2 regions of the Cronobacter malonaticus LMG 23826 genome follow, and region 1 is predicted to be linked to the other one. Evidence: predicted binding sites of a transcription regulator. Region 1 holds the regulator's gene; the other holds the start of a gene.

Evidence for each region. Region 1 encodes PhoB, which activates phosphate uptake and scavenging genes when phosphate is short. Its sites were predicted from a motif close to CTGTCATAAAACTGNCNNAT; they were not measured.
Region 2: the regulator PhoB is predicted to act here: its motif matches at 2,289-2,308, upstream of rpoH (RNA polymerase sigma factor RpoH).

What each region holds. Positions count from the first base shown of each region.
Region 1 covers NZ_CP013940.1:3,076,199-3,084,155, forward strand. The annotation lists gene malZ (maltodextrin glucosidase) at 1-394, opposite strand, end outside; gene proY (proline-specific permease ProY) at 563-1,930, opposite strand; gene brnQ (branched-chain amino acid transporter carrier protein BrnQ) at 2,001-3,320, opposite strand; gene phoR (phosphate regulon sensor histidine kinase PhoR) at 3,719-5,032, opposite strand; gene phoB (phosphate response regulator transcription factor PhoB) at 5,055-5,744, opposite strand; gene sbcD (exonuclease subunit SbcD) at 5,943-7,157, shown strand; gene sbcC (exonuclease subunit SbcC) at 7,154-7,957, shown strand, end outside.
Region 2 covers NZ_CP013940.1:94,517-102,473, forward strand. The annotation lists gene ftsY (signal recognition particle-docking protein FtsY) at 1-483, shown strand, start outside; gene ftsE (cell division ATP-binding protein FtsE) at 486-1,154, shown strand; gene ftsX (permease-like cell division protein FtsX) at 1,147-2,202, shown strand; gene rpoH (RNA polymerase sigma factor RpoH) at 2,464-3,321, shown strand; gene pdxR (MocR-like pyridoxine biosynthesis transcription factor PdxR) at 3,370-4,863, opposite strand; gene AFK66_RS00435 (4-aminobutyrate--2-oxoglutarate transaminase) at 4,982-6,247, shown strand; gene AFK66_RS00440 (aromatic amino acid transport family protein) at 6,628-7,869, shown strand.

The DNA of each region.
Region 1 (7,957 bases):
GGTCCGGGAAAATCTGATAGAACACCTGATCCTGCACCCACTGCGGGCCGTCGTCGGGCGCGTCGATAGCGAACAGCGCCAGCCGGGCGGGCGGAAACTCACTCAGCCCCAGCGGGCTGAACCATTGCTGGCGATCGCCCCATAAAAGCTTAAAGCCGTAGCGGCGGCGCGGCTGGCCGTCGCCGAGCGGAATGCTCGCCTGCCACGCGCTGACCTGCGGATGCGGCGCGGCGCTCAGGCGCTTCATCTCAAAGGGCGTTTCTTCGTTATCGCGCTCGTAACGCAGCATGACCTTTTCCGGCAGCGCGTCGCCCGCAAGCCAGAGGGTAATGAGTAATTTCTCCCCCTGCCGGTGAATAAAGGGCGCAACGGGGAGATGCCAGGCATTCAACATACAATTTGATCCTTAATCGACAGAAAACAGGCGCATCTTTCCACAGGGGCAACCGCGCGCCTTCCTCATTCTGGATTTAATTGGGGGAGGAGACGGGAGGCGGAGAAACAGAAGTGAGCGTAGAGCGAAAACGACATCCCCGCCAGGCGGCGGGGATGGAAGGGAGCATTATGCGGAAAGTCGGGCGTCGCGGCGGCGTTTAAACACCCAGCCCACCAGCAGCAGCGCAATCCACGCGAAACCGACGTAGAGCGAAATGCGGGTATCGGGGTGATAGCCAATCAGCGCGATGATAAACGCCAGGAAAATCAGGCCGACGATGGTCGTCGCCACGCCGCCCGGCACTTTGAATTTCAGCGCTTTGACTTCATCTGCGCTCAGGCGACGGCGGAACGCCACCTGCGAGAGCAGGATCATTATCCAGACCCAGACGGTCGCAAAGGTCGCGAGTGACGCAATCACCAGGAAGACGTTTTCCGGCATGATGTAGTTGAGGTACACCGCCAGCAGCATCGCGAAGCACATCACCACCACCGTCACCCACGGAATGCCGCGGCGCGAGGTTTTGGCGAACACTTTCGGCGCGCTGCCCTGCTCGGCCATGCCGTGCAGCATACGGCCCACGCCAAACACATCGCTGTTAATTGCCGACAGCGAGGCCGTCAGCACCACGAAATTCAGAATGCCCGCCGCAACGGTGATCCCCATATGCTGGAAGGTGAGCACAAACGGGCTGCCGTTGGTGCCGACTTCACTCCACGGGTAGATGGACATAATCACGAACAGAGTGCCGACGTAGAACACCAGAATACGCAGCGGCACAGAGTTAATGGCGCGCGGAATGGATTTAGCCGGATCTTTCGCTTCACCGGCGGTGATGCCGATAATCTCGATGCCGCCGTAGGCGAACATCACCATTTGCAGCGCCATGACGGTGCCAATCCAGCCGTTCGCGAAGAAGCCGCCGTTACTCCAGAGATTATGGATGCCGGTCGGCTGACCGCCGTTGCCGATACCCCAGACAATGATGCCGATACCGGCCGCGATCATGATGATAATGGTGGCGACTTTAAAGAACGAAAACCAGAACTCCAGCTCGCCGAACACTTTCACGCTCATCAGGTTAATGGCGCAGATGATAAGCACCACGCTCAGTACCCAGACCCAGTGCGGCACCGTCGGGAACCAGACGCCCATATAGATGCCGAACGCGGTAACGTCGGCAATGGCGACAATCAGAATTTCAAAGCAGTAGGTCCAGCCGGTGATATAGCCTGCAAGCGGGCCAAGGTTATCCTGCGCGTAGCGAGAGAATGAGCTCGCCGCCGGGTTGTGCACTGACATCTCGCCGAGCGCGCGCATGATGATATACGCCGCCACGCCGCCGATAATGTAAGCCAGCAGTACGCTCGGGCCGGCCATTTTGATGGCGTCCGCCGAGCCGTAAAACAGGCCGGTGCCAATCGCTGAACCCAGCGCCATAAAGCGGATGTGTCTTGTACTCAATCCGCGCTTGAGCTTGTTCTCGTTTTCCATCTTTCCAGTACCACGTCATACAATAAAAAACCACGGAGCCAGGCCCCGTGGTTCAACAATCAACCGACGATCAGTGAGCGGTGGTTGTCACGCTCCGTCCGGCCGCACGATCCCAGAGCGCCGCCGCCAGCGTAATCGCAACGGTCGGCAGCAGCCAGGCCAGCCCCTGATCCGCCATCGGCAGTTTCTGAGTCCAGGCCGGAAGGATACCGCTTATCGCCGAGGCTTTCACCCCATCAATCAAACCAAACAGCAGACTGACCGCCATCGCCGGGGCGATAACACGGCCCGAATTATGCCACCAGCCGCGGGTGAAGCTCAGCACAACAAGTGCGATACACGGCGGATAGATGGCCGTCAGCACCGGAATGGAGAACTGAATCAGCTGGCTTAAGCCAAGGTTCGACACCACCATCGAGAAGAGACCCAGGATAAACACCAGCGTGCGGTAAGAGAGCGGCAGGTACTGCGCGAAGAACTCGGCGCAGGCGCAGGTCAGGCCGACCGCCGTCACCATACACGCGAGGAAGATCAGCGCCGCCAGCAGGAAGCTACCCGCGCCGCCGAAGGTATGCTGAACATAGGCATGCAGAATCGCCGCGCCGTTAGCGGATTGATCCACCAGCGTCGCGCTGTCAGAACCGAGACGGAACAGCGCCAGGTAGAGCAGCGTCAGGCCGACGCCCGCCATCAGGCCCGCGAAAATGGTGTAGCGCGTCAGCAGGCGAGAATCAGACACGCCGCGTGAACGCGCCGCGTTGACGATAACAATCCCGAACACCATCGCGCCGAGCGTATCCATCGTCAGATAACCATTCACGAAGCCGTTAGAAAACGCCGCTTTCTGATAGGCGTCTGTCGCCACGCTGATATCGCCCGCCGGCCAGACAATCGCCGCCACCGACAGCACCACCAGCGCGATGATTTTCAGCGGGGCCAGGAAGTTGCCCACGGTATCCAGCAGTTTGCCCGGATAGAGCGACACCAGAATCACCAGCGCGAAATAGACCAGGCTGTAGATGAGCAGCGGCAGCGCGCCGTCGCCGGTGAGCGGCGCAATGCCAACTTCAAACGACACGGTCGCGGTGCGCGGCGTCGCGAACAGCGGCCCGACGGCCAGATAACACACCGTCGCCAGCAGAATGCCCGCGACGCGGCCAATCGGATGGCTCAGGCTGTCAACGCCACCGCCGACTTTCGCCAGCGCCACCACGGTCAGCACAGGCAGACCCACGGCGGTAATAAGAAAGCCGATCGCCGCCGTCCAGACATGCGGACCGGCCTGCAAACCAACCATAGGAGGGAAAATGATATTGCCCGCGCCGACGAACAGCGCAAAGGTCATAAACCCCAGTGCGATAATGTCGCGCGATTTTAAACGATGGGTCATAAGATTTACTGCCTGTGGATGTGGTGTTGAAATTGAATAATTTTTTACCGCCAGTCACCTGACGAAAACGCGGCTATTTGCAGAGCTGACAGCGGGATATGCTTCCCGATTACGCTGGCGAAGAATTGTTTTTCGATTTACCAGGTAAAAACAGTCGGTCTGGCAATAGCAGGGGCGCAATTTAAACGCTTATAACGTTTAAAGGCAAGACGGGATCGTAAAACCAGACCTTTATGCCAGATCTAAGTTTCAGGGTAGTGATAAAATCTGAAATCGTAAAAAACCTCCGGCGATTCGCGCGAGCAAAAAAGCGTCAAACGCTGAAAAAAACGTTCAGAGGCGGCGAAAAAATGAATAAGGCCAGCTTATGGCTGGCCCTGGAAAGAAAGGTTGACGAACTAAATGTCAGAAAGCGCTTTAGCGGGCGCGGAGACAATTAATCGCTCCGGCAGGAGGAACGAAAACGTGGTGCCTTTGCCAGGCGTACTTTCAATCTCCAGACGCGCATCGTGGTGCGTCAGCGCATGTTTCACAATCGCAAGCCCCAGCCCACTCCCGCCTGTCTGGCGCGAGCGCGCCTTATCAACACGATAGAACCGCTCGGTGAGGCGCGGAATATGCTCCGCGGCAATCCCTGGCCCGGTGTCCGCCACGCTAAAGCGCGCCCCGTTCGCCACGTGCTCCCAGCGCACGGTGATGTGCGTGCCCTCGGGCGTATGGTTGACCGCGTTATAGACCAGGTTTGAAATCGCGCTGCGCAACTGCTCGTCATTGCCAAGCACTTTGAGCTGCGGATCGACCTCAAACGTAAAAGTATGCTTCTGCTGGCTCAGCGTCTGCGCTTCGCGCTCCACCACCCGCAGCATCATCGGCACGTCGATGGTTTCGTTAAGCTGCATCGCGGGCGCCGCCTCGATTTTCGAGAGCGTGAGTAGCTGTTTCACCAGCCCTTCCATGCGGTAAGTCTGCTCGCGCATAGTGTGTAGCGCTTTTTCCCGCAGCGGCCCTTCGAGCGTCTGCTCGTGCATCATCTCCAGATACCCCTGCAACACGGTGAGCGGCGTGCGCAACTCATGGCTGACGTTGGCGAAGAAGTTGCGCCGCGCGCCTTCGAGCTGGTGCATCTGCGTGACGTCGCGCGCCACCATTAACAGTTGATCTTCGCTGTACGGCATGACGCGAAACTCAAGATGACGCCCGTTGTTAAGCACCAGATGCAATGGCCGGTTGAACTCCTTGCCGCGCAGATAGCTGGTGAATTCCGGGTAGCGCAGCAGGTTTAAGATGTTCTGGCCGTTATCGTCCGGCCAGCGCAGGCCGAGAAGCTGTTGCGCAAGGCCGTTACACCAGAAGATGACGCCCTCTTCCGTGGTCAGCACCACGGCGTCCGGCAGGGATTCCGCGCCGCTGCGAAAGCGTTTGATAAGATTACCTAGTTCGCGGCGGCGTTTTTTATTGCGCAACTGCATCTGGTGCAGGCCGTAGAGCAGCGGCTCCCAGCTCCCGCTGCCGGGCGGCGGCGTCATGCTGCGATCCACCCACAGCCACCAGGAGAGTCGCAGCAGATTCCAGAAATGCCAGATAAGCAATCCGGTCACCGCCGCCAGTAAAAACCATGCCAGATAGCCGAATATCGCCCCGAGCACCAGCGCCGGGATACAGCAGAGCAACAGCTCCAGCACCAGTCTTTTCCATGACAGCCGTTCCAGCACGCGTCACACTCCTGTTTTGGGTTTAAAAACGGGTTGAGAACCGATAACCCGTACCGCGCACCGTCTGAACCATTCTGTCATGACCACTCTGCTCCAGCGCCTTACGCAGGCGGCGGATATGCACATCCACGGTGCGATCTTCCACATACACATTGGTGCCCCAGACGTTATTCAGCAGCTGTTCGCGGCTATAAACGCGCTCCGGGTGCGTCATAAAGAAGTGTAACAGCTTGAATTCGGTCGGCCCCATATCGAGGGGGTTTTCGCCGGTCATCACGCGGTGCGATGACGGATCGAGGCTTAAGCCCTGCATTTCGATAACTTCATCAACGGCCATTGGCGAGATACGACGCATGACCGCTTTAATACGCGCCACCAGCTCTTTCGGGGAGAACGGTTTGGTAATGTAATCGTCAGCCCCGGTCTCCAGGCCACGCACGCGATCTTCTTCTTCGCCGCGCGCGGTCAGCATCACCACAGGGATCTCACGGGTCAGCGCTTCGCGTTTGATATGTTTAATAAACTGGATCCCCGATCCGCCGGGCAGCATCCAGTCCAGCAGAATCAGATCGGGCCACGGCTCATTGAGTTGATTCACCGCACTGTCATAATCTTCCGCTTCCACCGGCTGGAAGCCGTTTTGTTCCAGTACGAAACACACCATCTCGCGGATAGGTGCTTCATCTTCAACGACCAGAATACGTCTCGCCATGATTCGCCCTGTTAAATAAAGTAAACAGTATGTTATGCGGCGCCATTATGCGTCAGATTTATGACAGATTTATGAAAAAGATGACCGTAAGATGACCTGTCAGCGCAGGCGGTTAAACCCGGCGGCGCGACGAAACAGGACACCCGCCGTACTGGATGTTTATAATCCCCTTCTCGCTTTTTCGCCACAGGGCATCCCATGCGTATTCTGCATACCTCAGACTGGCATCTTGGTCAAAATTTTTACGCCAAAAGCCGCGCCGCCGAACATGAAGCCTTTCTCGACTGGCTGCTGGAGGCAGCGGTTGCGCATCAGGTAGATGCGATTATCGTCGCGGGCGACATCTTCGATACCGGCGCGCCGCCAAGCTATGCGCGTGAGCTCTATAACCGCTTTGTGGTCAAACTCCAGGCGGCGAACTGCCCGCTTATCGTGCTCGGCGGCAACCACGATTCGGTGGCGACGCTCAATGAATCCCGCGAACTGCTGGCCTGCCTCAATACCCACGTTATCGCCAGCGCGCAGCTTACGCCAGAAACGCAGGCCACGCTTTTATACCGCCGCGACGGCGAACCTGGCGCGGTGCTCTGTCCGGTGCCGTTTTTGCGCCCGCGCGACGTGCTGCGAAGCCTTGGCGGGCAGTCGGGCCGTGAAAAGCAGCAGCAACTGCTGGAGGCCATCAGCCTGCACTATCAACAGAGCTATGAGGCCGCCTGCCAGCTTCGCGGCGAGCGTAACCTGCCGATTATCGCGACCGGCCATCTGACCACCGTTGGCGTAACCAAAAGTGACGCGGTACGCGACATTTATATAGGCACGCTCGACGCCTTCCCCGCAGACCGCTTTCCCCCCGCCGATTACATTGCGCTCGGGCATATTCACCGCGCCCAGAAAGTGGCGGGCTGCGAGCATATCCGCTACAGCGGCTCGCCGATTGCGCTGAGCTTTGATGAAACCGGCAAAGAGAAAAGCGTTTATCTGGTGGAGTTTGCCGATGGCAAACTGCGCGACGTCACGGCCCTGCCGGTGCCGGTCAGCCAGCCGCTGGCGGTGCTGAAAGGCAGCCTGGAGTCCATTACCGCGCAGCTCGAACAGTGGCGCGACGCGCCGGACGAGCCGAAAGTCTGGCTCGATATCGAAATCGACACCGCTGAATTTCTGCATGATATGCACCGCCAGATAAGCGTGCTCACCGAAAGCCTGCCGGTGGAGGTCGTTCTGCTGCGCCGCAGCCGCGAAATGCGCGCGCGCGCGCTCGGCACGCTCAGCACCGAAACGCTTAGCGAGCTGGGGCCGGAAGAGGTGTTTGAACGACGCCTTGAACTGGAGGCGTTTGAGGAGCCGGAGAAAGCGCGCCTGCGCACGCTCTTCGCCCGCACGCTGGAGAGCCTGCACGAGGAGGATGAGGCATGAAAATCTTAACTCTACGGCTAAAAAACCTGAACTCGCTGAAAGGCGAATGGAAAATCGACTTTACCGCCGAACCGTTCGCGAGCAACGGGCTGTTCGCGATCACCGGCCCGACCGGCGCGGGCAAAACCACGCTGCTGGATGCCATCTGCCTTGCGCTCTACCACCGCACGCCGCGCCTGAACGCGCTGTCGCAAAGCCAGAATGACCTGATGACGCGCGACACCGCCGAGTGTCTGGCGGAAGTGGAGTTTGAAGTCAAAGGCGTCGCCTGGCGCGCCTTCTGGAGCCAGAGCCGCGCGCGCGGCCAGCCGGATGGCAATTTACAGGCCCCGCGTGTGGAGCTGGCGCGCTGCGAAGACGGCAAAATCGTCGCCGATAAAATCAAAGACAAACTCGACAGAATTGCCGCGCTGACGGGCCTCGATTACGACCGTTTCACCCGTTCGATGATGCTCTCGCAGGGCCAGTTCGCCGCGTTTCTCAATGCCGAAGCCAAAGCGCGTGCCGAACTGCTGGAAGAACTGACCGGTACCGAAATCTACGGCCAGGTCTCGGCACGTATTTTCGAACAGCATAAAGAGGCCCGCAGCCAGCTTGAGAAGCTCGAATCGCAGGCGCAGGGCGTGCGGCTGCTGGACGAAGCGCAGCGGGAAAGCTTAACCACAGGTTTGCAGGCGCTTACTGACGAGGAAAAAACGCTGCTTGCCCGCCAGCGCCAGTTACAGCAAGAGCACCTGTGGCTGACGCAGCGCACCGCGCTTGCCCGCGCGCTCGACGCGGCACGCCAGGCCGCGGCTGCG
Region 2 (7,957 bases), 1.3 Mb from region 1:
GAGCAGCTCCAGGTCTGGGGCCAGCGCAATAACATTCCGGTTATCGCGCAGCACACCGGCGCGGATTCCGCCTCCGTGATTTTCGACGCCATCCAGGCGGCGAAAGCGCGCGGCGTGGACGTGCTGATTGCCGATACCGCCGGGCGTTTGCAGAATAAATCGCACCTGATGGAAGAGCTGAAAAAAATCGTCCGCGTGATGAAAAAGCTCGACGAGAACGCGCCGCACGAAGTGATGCTGACTATCGACGCCAGCACCGGGCAGAACGCCGTAAGCCAGGCGAAGCTGTTCCACGAGGCGGTAGGGCTGACCGGGATTACGCTCACCAAGCTTGACGGCACCGCCAAAGGCGGCGTGATCTTCTCGGTGGCCGATCAGTTTGGTATTCCAATTCGCTACATTGGTGTGGGCGAACGTATTGAAGATTTGCGTCCGTTTAACGCGGGCGACTTTATTGAGGCACTTTTTGCCCGAGAGGATTAACCATGATTCGCTTTGAACATGTCAGCAAAGCCTATCTCGGTGGGAGACAAGCGCTGCAGGGGGTGACGTTCCACCTGCGGCCTGGCGAGATGTCATTTCTTACCGGCCACTCCGGCGCCGGTAAGAGTACGCTGCTGAAGCTGATTTGCGGTATCGAACGGCCGAGCGCCGGGAAAATCTGGTTTGGCGGCCATGAAATAAGCCGCCTGAAAAACCGTGAAGTGCCGTTTCTGCGTCGTCAGATCGGCATGATTTTCCAGGATCACCATCTGCTGATGGACAGAACGGTCTACGATAATGTGGCGATCCCGCTGATTATCGCGGGTGCCAGCGGCGAAGATATTCGCCGTCGCGTATCGGCGGCGCTGGATAAGGTCGGTCTGCTGGACAAAGCGAAAAACTTCCCGATTCAGCTTTCCGGTGGTGAACAGCAGCGCGTGGGTATCGCCCGCGCCGTGGTGAATAAACCTGCTGTGCTGTTGGCGGATGAACCGACGGGCAACCTGGATGACGCCCTCTCGGAAGGCATTCTGCGTCTTTTCGAAGAATTTAACCGCGTCGGGGTGACGGTATTAATGGCGACGCATGACACCGGGCTTATCTCACGGCGCAGCTACCCGGTGCTCACCCTGAGCGAAGGGCATTTGCATGGAGGCCGTGTTGGTGAATAAACGTGACGCGCTGAATGAAATCCGGCGCTTTAGCAACAAACTGGATAATTTCCGTAAACAGCGTTCTTCCGGTGAAACAGGACGGCCTGTGCAGAAGCGAAATAAAGGCTCCAACACCAAAGGCAAATCGCGTCGGGGCGGCATCAATGAACAGGTGCGTTACGCCTGGCAGGGCGCGCTTGCCGATCTGAAAAGCAAACCGCTCGCCACGTTTTTAACGGTGATGGTGATTGCCATTTCGCTGACGCTGCCAAGCGTCTGCTACATGGTTTATAAGAACGTCAGCGAGGCCGCGACGCAGTATTACCCGTCGCCGCAGATCACGGTCTATCTCGACAAGACGCTGGATGACAGCGCCGCGCAGCAGGTGGTGGGGCAGCTTCAGGCCGAGCCGGGCGTGGCGAAGGTGAATTACCTCTCGCGCGACGAGGCGCTTGGCGAATTCCGTAACTGGTCGGGCTTTGGCGGCGCGCTGGATATGCTGGAAGAAAACCCGCTGCCGGCGGTGGTAGTGGTCGAGCCGAAGCTCGATTTCCAGAGCAGCGAAGCGCTCAACACGCTGCGCGACCGCGTGGCGAAGCTTCAGGGCGTTGACGAAGTGCGCATGGACGACAGCTGGTTCGCGCGTCTGTCGGCGCTCACCGGGCTGGTCGGGCGCGTCGCGGCGATGATTGGCGTGCTGATGGTGGCAGCCGTATTCCTGGTTATCGGCAACAGCGTGCGCCTGAGCATTTTCGCGCGCCGCGACACCATCAACGTGCAGAAACTCATTGGCGCGACGGATGGTTTTATCCTGCGTCCATTCCTGTACGGCGGCGCGTTGCTCGGGTTTACCGGCGCATTACTTTCACTGATTCTGTCAGAAATTCTGGTGATGCGGCTATCCGCCGCGGTGACGGATGTGGCGAAAGTTTTCGGCACCACCTTTGAAATCAGCGGGTTATCCTTCGATGAGTGTCTGTTGCTGCTGCTGGTCTGTTCGATGATCGGCTGGGCGGCCGCCTGGCTTGCCACCGTGCAACATTTACGTCACTTTACCCCCGAGTAAAAAATATTTGTTATAATCATCCCCTGCTACGAGTTCCCGTCAGCAGGGGATGCGTACCGTGAACTTCTGCTTCTCCTGCCCACGCTTTTTCATAGCAATGTCACATTTTGTGCGTAATTTATTCACAAGCCTTACGTGAACTTGTGGATAAATTCACGGTCTGATAAAAGAGTGGCTGATATTCTCGTTGCTCAAACATGCTGGCCCGTTTGTTGCCTGATGGGGACGAACGCCAGTCCGATGTCGATTGAGAGGATTTGAATGACCAAAGAAATGCAAACTTTAGCTTTAGCCCCGGTCGGTAACCTGGATTCCTATATCCGGGCGGCCAACGCCTGGCCGATGTTGTCGGCAGACGAAGAGCGGGCACTGGCTGAAAAGCTGCATTACCAGGGCGATCTGGAAGCAGCGAAAAAGCTGATCCTGTCTCACCTGCGTTTTGTTGTTCATATCGCTCGTAACTACGCGGGCTATGGCCTGCCGCAGGCGGACCTGATCCAGGAAGGCAATATTGGCCTGATGAAAGCGGTACGTCGCTTCAACCCGGAAGTGGGCGTGCGTCTGGTTTCCTTCGCCGTGCACTGGATCAAAGCTGAAATTCACGAATATGTGCTGCGTAACTGGCGCATCGTGAAAGTCGCCACCACCAAAGCGCAGCGTAAGCTGTTCTTTAACCTGCGTAAAACCAAGCAGCGTCTGGGCTGGTTTAACCAGGATGAAGTGGAAATGGTGGCCCGCGAGCTGGGCGTTTCCAGCAAAGACGTGCGTGAAATGGAATCGCGTATGGCCGCGCAGGACATGACCTTTGACATGTCCCCGGACGACGACGCGGGTGACAGCCAGCCGATGGCTCCGGTGCTGTTCCTTCAGGATAAGTCTTCTAACTTTGCCGACGGCATTGAGGATGACAACTGGGAAGAACACGCCGCCGACAAACTGACCGATGCCATGCAGGGTCTCGACGAGCGCAGCCAGCAGATCATTCGCGCGCGCTGGCTGGACGAAGACAATAAAAGCACGTTGCAGGAACTGGCTAACCGCTACGGCGTCTCTGCCGAACGCGTGCGTCAGCTTGAAAAAAACGCGATGAAAAAGCTGCGTGCCGCGATAGAAGCGTAAGCCGCGTCAGCTTGATGACACACCCCGCCTTAAGCGGGGTGTTTTGTTTTATGCGCGGCGTAAAAGCGCCGGATAAGCTGCTTCAATACATGCCAGCAGCGCTTTAAACGCGCCCTCCATTTTCTCCTCCGCCACGCAGGCGAATCCCATCAGCAGGCCGCGACGCCGGTTTTCCGTCAGGTAATAGCGCGACAGCGGGCGCACCAGAATATCGCGCGCGTTGGCAAGACGGGCTATCTCCACATCGTCCGCGTCGTCCGGCAGATTCAGCACCAGATGCAGCCCGGCGTTATCGCTGAAATCCGACAGCGCCTCCGGTCCCAGATAGCGCGTAATCAGCGTCGTCAGACACGCCCTGCGGCGGCCATACAGCAGCCGCATCCGCCGGATATGGGCGCTGTAATGCCCGGCCTCGATAAACTCTGCCAGCGCCGCCTGGATAATCGAATGGCCGCCGCGATAAAGCTCGGCATGCGCGGTTTTCATCTCGTACGCCAGCGCGCGAGGCAGCACCACATAGCCGATACGCAGGCCCGGATAGAGCGTTTTGCTGAAGGTGCCGATGTAGATCACCGGCGGGTCTGCCACCAGCCCCTGCAACGCTGGTATAGGCTGGCCGGAAAAGCGAAATTCGCTGTCGTAGTCGTCTTCCACGATCCAGCTGCCGGTCTGGCGCGCCAGCGTCAACAGGCGCTGACGGCGCTCAAGGCTCATGACCGCGCCCAGCGGGTACTGATGCGACGGCGTGACGAAAATCAGCCGCGGCGGCGTCCCGGCGCTCTCCGGCGGCACCATGCCCGCGCGGTCAACCATCACCGGCGTAATGTTTACTTCATTCATCTGCAACACATGGCGGATGCCCCAGTACGAAGGCTCTTCCACCCACGCGGTATCACCACGATCGCACAGCATGCGCGCCACCAGGTCGATAGCCTGATGAATGCCTTCGGTGATCAACACCTGATCCGCCGAGCAGTGAACCGATCGCGATACCCGCAGGTAATCCACCAGCGCGCGCTGTAGCTCCGGCGTGCCGCCCTGACAGCTGTAGGTGAGGCGCTGCGGGCTGGGGCGGCGACTGATCCGCGCCTGAATTTTGCTGAAAAGCTGATGCGGAAAGGCATGCACGTCCGGCACGCCGGGGATAAACGCACCCCACTGTTTCGGGCTGGCGCTGACCTGCCCGAGCAGCGTTTTTCCGCGCGAGGAGAAGCCCGCATGCGCAACGCGATCGTGCTGCCCCTGGGCCACCGGTGGCGCAGATAACAGGCTGTCCGGCAGCATGCCGGCGACGAACGTGCCGCTTCCGGCGCGAGAGGTCACATATCCTTCTGCCAGTAATTGTTCATACACTGTTAACACTGTGTTGCGAGAAAGGCCGAGCTGCTGGGCGAGATCCCGCGAGGCGGGCAGACGGCTTTGCGCAGGCAGGCTGCCGTCAAGAATAGTCAGGCGCAGCGCGTTATAAAGCCGCTTATGCAGGCGTTCGTCGCGCTGTTCGCCGAGGCGAAGCAATAAGAGATCGGACACTAAAGAATGCAATTGGATCCCTCATTTATTCGAAACTGGTACTCGATTATAGGGCCATAGCCTGGGTAAATAAACGTCACTGTTTCAGGTTTGTTGCTAAAAAGTGACGTTTATCAGCAGGAGAATGCGGGTGAAAAATTCAGAATTGAACCAACGTCGTCAGAGCGCCACCCCACGTGGCGTCGGCGTCATGTGCGGCTTCTATGCCGAAAAAGCCGACAACGCCACCCTGTGGGACGTGGAAGGCAACGAGATTATCGACTTCGCGGCGGGGATCGCGGTGCTGAACACCGGCCATCGTCACCCGCGCGTGGTGGAGGCCATTGAAAACCAGCTGCGCGCCTTTACACACACGGCGTACCAGATAGTCCCTTACGAAAGCTATGTGGCGCTTGCGGAGCGCATCAACGCCTGCGCGCCGATTGACGGCCCGGCGAAGACCGCGTTCTTCACCACCGGCGCGGAAGCGGTGGAAAACGCCGTGAAAATCGCGCGCGCGTATACCCGTCGCCCAGGCTTGATCACCTTCGGCGGCGGCTTCCACGGGCGCACGTTTATGACGATGGCGCTCACCGGCAAAGTGGCACCGTACAAAATCGGCTTCGGCCCGTTCCCTGGCTCGGTGTTCCACGCGCAATACCCGAACGCGTTGCACGGCGTGTCGGTGGACGATGCGATGGCAAGCCTTGAGCGTATTTTTAAAGCCGATATCGCACCGGATCAGGTGGCGGCCATTGTGCTGGAGCCAGTGCAGGGCGAAGGCGGTTTTAATGTCGCGCCGCCAGCGTTTATGGAGGCCCTGCGCGCGCTGTGCGACGAGCACGGCATTCTGCTGATTGCCGATGAAGTGCAGAGCGGCTTTGCGCGCACCGGCAAACTGTTCGCGATGGAGCATTACGGCGTGAAGCCGGATCTGCTGACGATGGCGAAAAGCCTCGCGGGCGGGATGCCGCTCTCGGGCGTGGTCGGGCGCGCGGAAGTGATGGACGCGCCTGCGCCGGGCGGCCTTGGCGGCACCTACGCCGGTAACCCGCTGGCGGTTGCGGCAGCGCACGCGGTGCTGGATGTGATTGAGCAGGAAAATCTCTGCCAGCGCGCGAACGAGCTGGGCCAGCATCTGCAAGAGGTGCTCAACCAGGCGCGGACGTACTGCCCGGCGATTGCCGAAGTCCGCGGGCAGGGCTCGATGGTGGCGGTGGAGTTTAACGATCCGCAGACCGGCAAGCCGTCGCCTGAATTTACGCAGCAGGTGCTGACGCGCGCCCGTGAAGAGGGGCTGCTGCTGCTGAGCTGCGGCGTTTACGGCAACGTTATCCGTTTCCTTTATCCGCTGACCATCCCGGATGCGCAGTTCAGCAAGGCGCTGGAGATCCTCTCCCGCGCGCTGGGGCGCTAACGGCGAGGGCGGCTTAAACGGCGGGTGCGCACGGCTTACCCGCCCTACATAAAAGCACAACCCTGGCTCGCAGGGCGGGTAAGCGCAGCGCACCCACCGAAACAGCTCGTAGGGTGGGTAAGCGCAGCGCACCCACCGTGTAAGGCAGACGAAACTCTGCCACAAAACGAACAGGAATTACCCCGAGGGCGCCCGCCTTATGGCCTGGCCGCCGCGCAGCAGCGGGCCATAACGGCGCGTCTTTGGGGTGACCTGCGAAGGAGCGCGCTTCGGGAGGCTGACAGGCCCGGAGCTTAAATATCTCACTTGCTAACACAACAACACACCGTGAACACAACCGCTTCCGGTGGTGATAGCCGCCGGATATTTAAGGAAGAACTATGTCTGAGAACACCACTTCCGCCTCACTGTGGGCGTCCCGAGAGCGGGCAGCGTCATCCCCCAAATCTCTGAGCTTCGTTGAAGGCGTCGCGATGATCGTCGGCACCAATATCGGGGCAGGCGTACTCTCCATCGCCTACGCTTCCAGCAAAGCGGGCTTTATGCCGCTTCTCTTCTGGCTCGCCCTTGTCGGCGTATTGACCACTATCACCATGCTGTATGTCGCGGAAGCGACGCTGCGCACCCGCGCGCATTTACAGTTAAGCGGCCTCGCCGGGCGCTATGTCGGGCGCATCGGCGCCTGGCTGATGTTCGCGTCGGTGTGCGTCAACAGCGTCGGCGCGCTCACCGCCTACATGACCGGCAGCGGCAAACTGCTCAGCTCGCTTATCGGCGTCTCGCCCGCCATCGGCAGCCTGATCTTCTTTATTCCGGCGGCAGGCATTCTCTGGCTTGGGCTGAAGGCAATCGGGCGCGGCGAGAAATTTATCAGTATCGGCATGGTGGTGATGATTGCGGTACTGGTAGTCGCCACGCTTTTGCACGAATCGACACAGATGCGCTGGCTGCTGGATGGCGACTGGCGCTACATGGTGCCGGTATTTAACGTCACCGCGTTCTGCTTCGCCGCGCAGTACATTGTGCCGGAGATGGCGCGCGGGTTTGCCGATAAACCCGAAAAGCTGCCGAAAGCGATTATCGTCGGGATGGTCATTACCTTTACGCTGCTGGCGCTGGTGCCGCTGTCGGTTATCGCGCTGAGCGGGCTTGATAACATCTCTGAAGTGGCGACCATCTCCTGGGGCCGGGCGCTCGGCGAGTGGGCGTTCTTTTCCGCCAATATTTTCGCGCTGTGCGCGATGCTCACCTCCTACTGGGGGCTTGGCGGCAGTTTCCTGACTAATATCTTCGACAAATTCCGTCTCGGCGACGACGCGCAGCCGCTCAAACGCCTCGGCGTGCTGGCGGTCGTGGCGCTGCCGCCGTTCGCACTGGCCTACAGCGGGCTGGTCTCTTTTGTGAACGCGCTCTACTTTGCGGGCGTCTTCAGCGGCGTGATCCTCTCCATTATGCCTATTCTTATTTTGCGCGGCGCGCGCCGTCGCGGGGAGATAACGCCCCGCTGGCAGTGTAGCTGGAGCACGCATCCGCTCATCCAGGGGCTGATTGTGCTGCTCTATGTCGCCAGCGCGATTTACGCGGTGCTCTCCGCCTTCGGTTATCTGCCCGCGGGCTGGTAAAACCCGATAACCCGCCGCGTGACAGGCGCGGCGGACGTTTTTTCGCCACTTCCCACCATAATTGACGTGAAAAATAGTGATTCCAAAT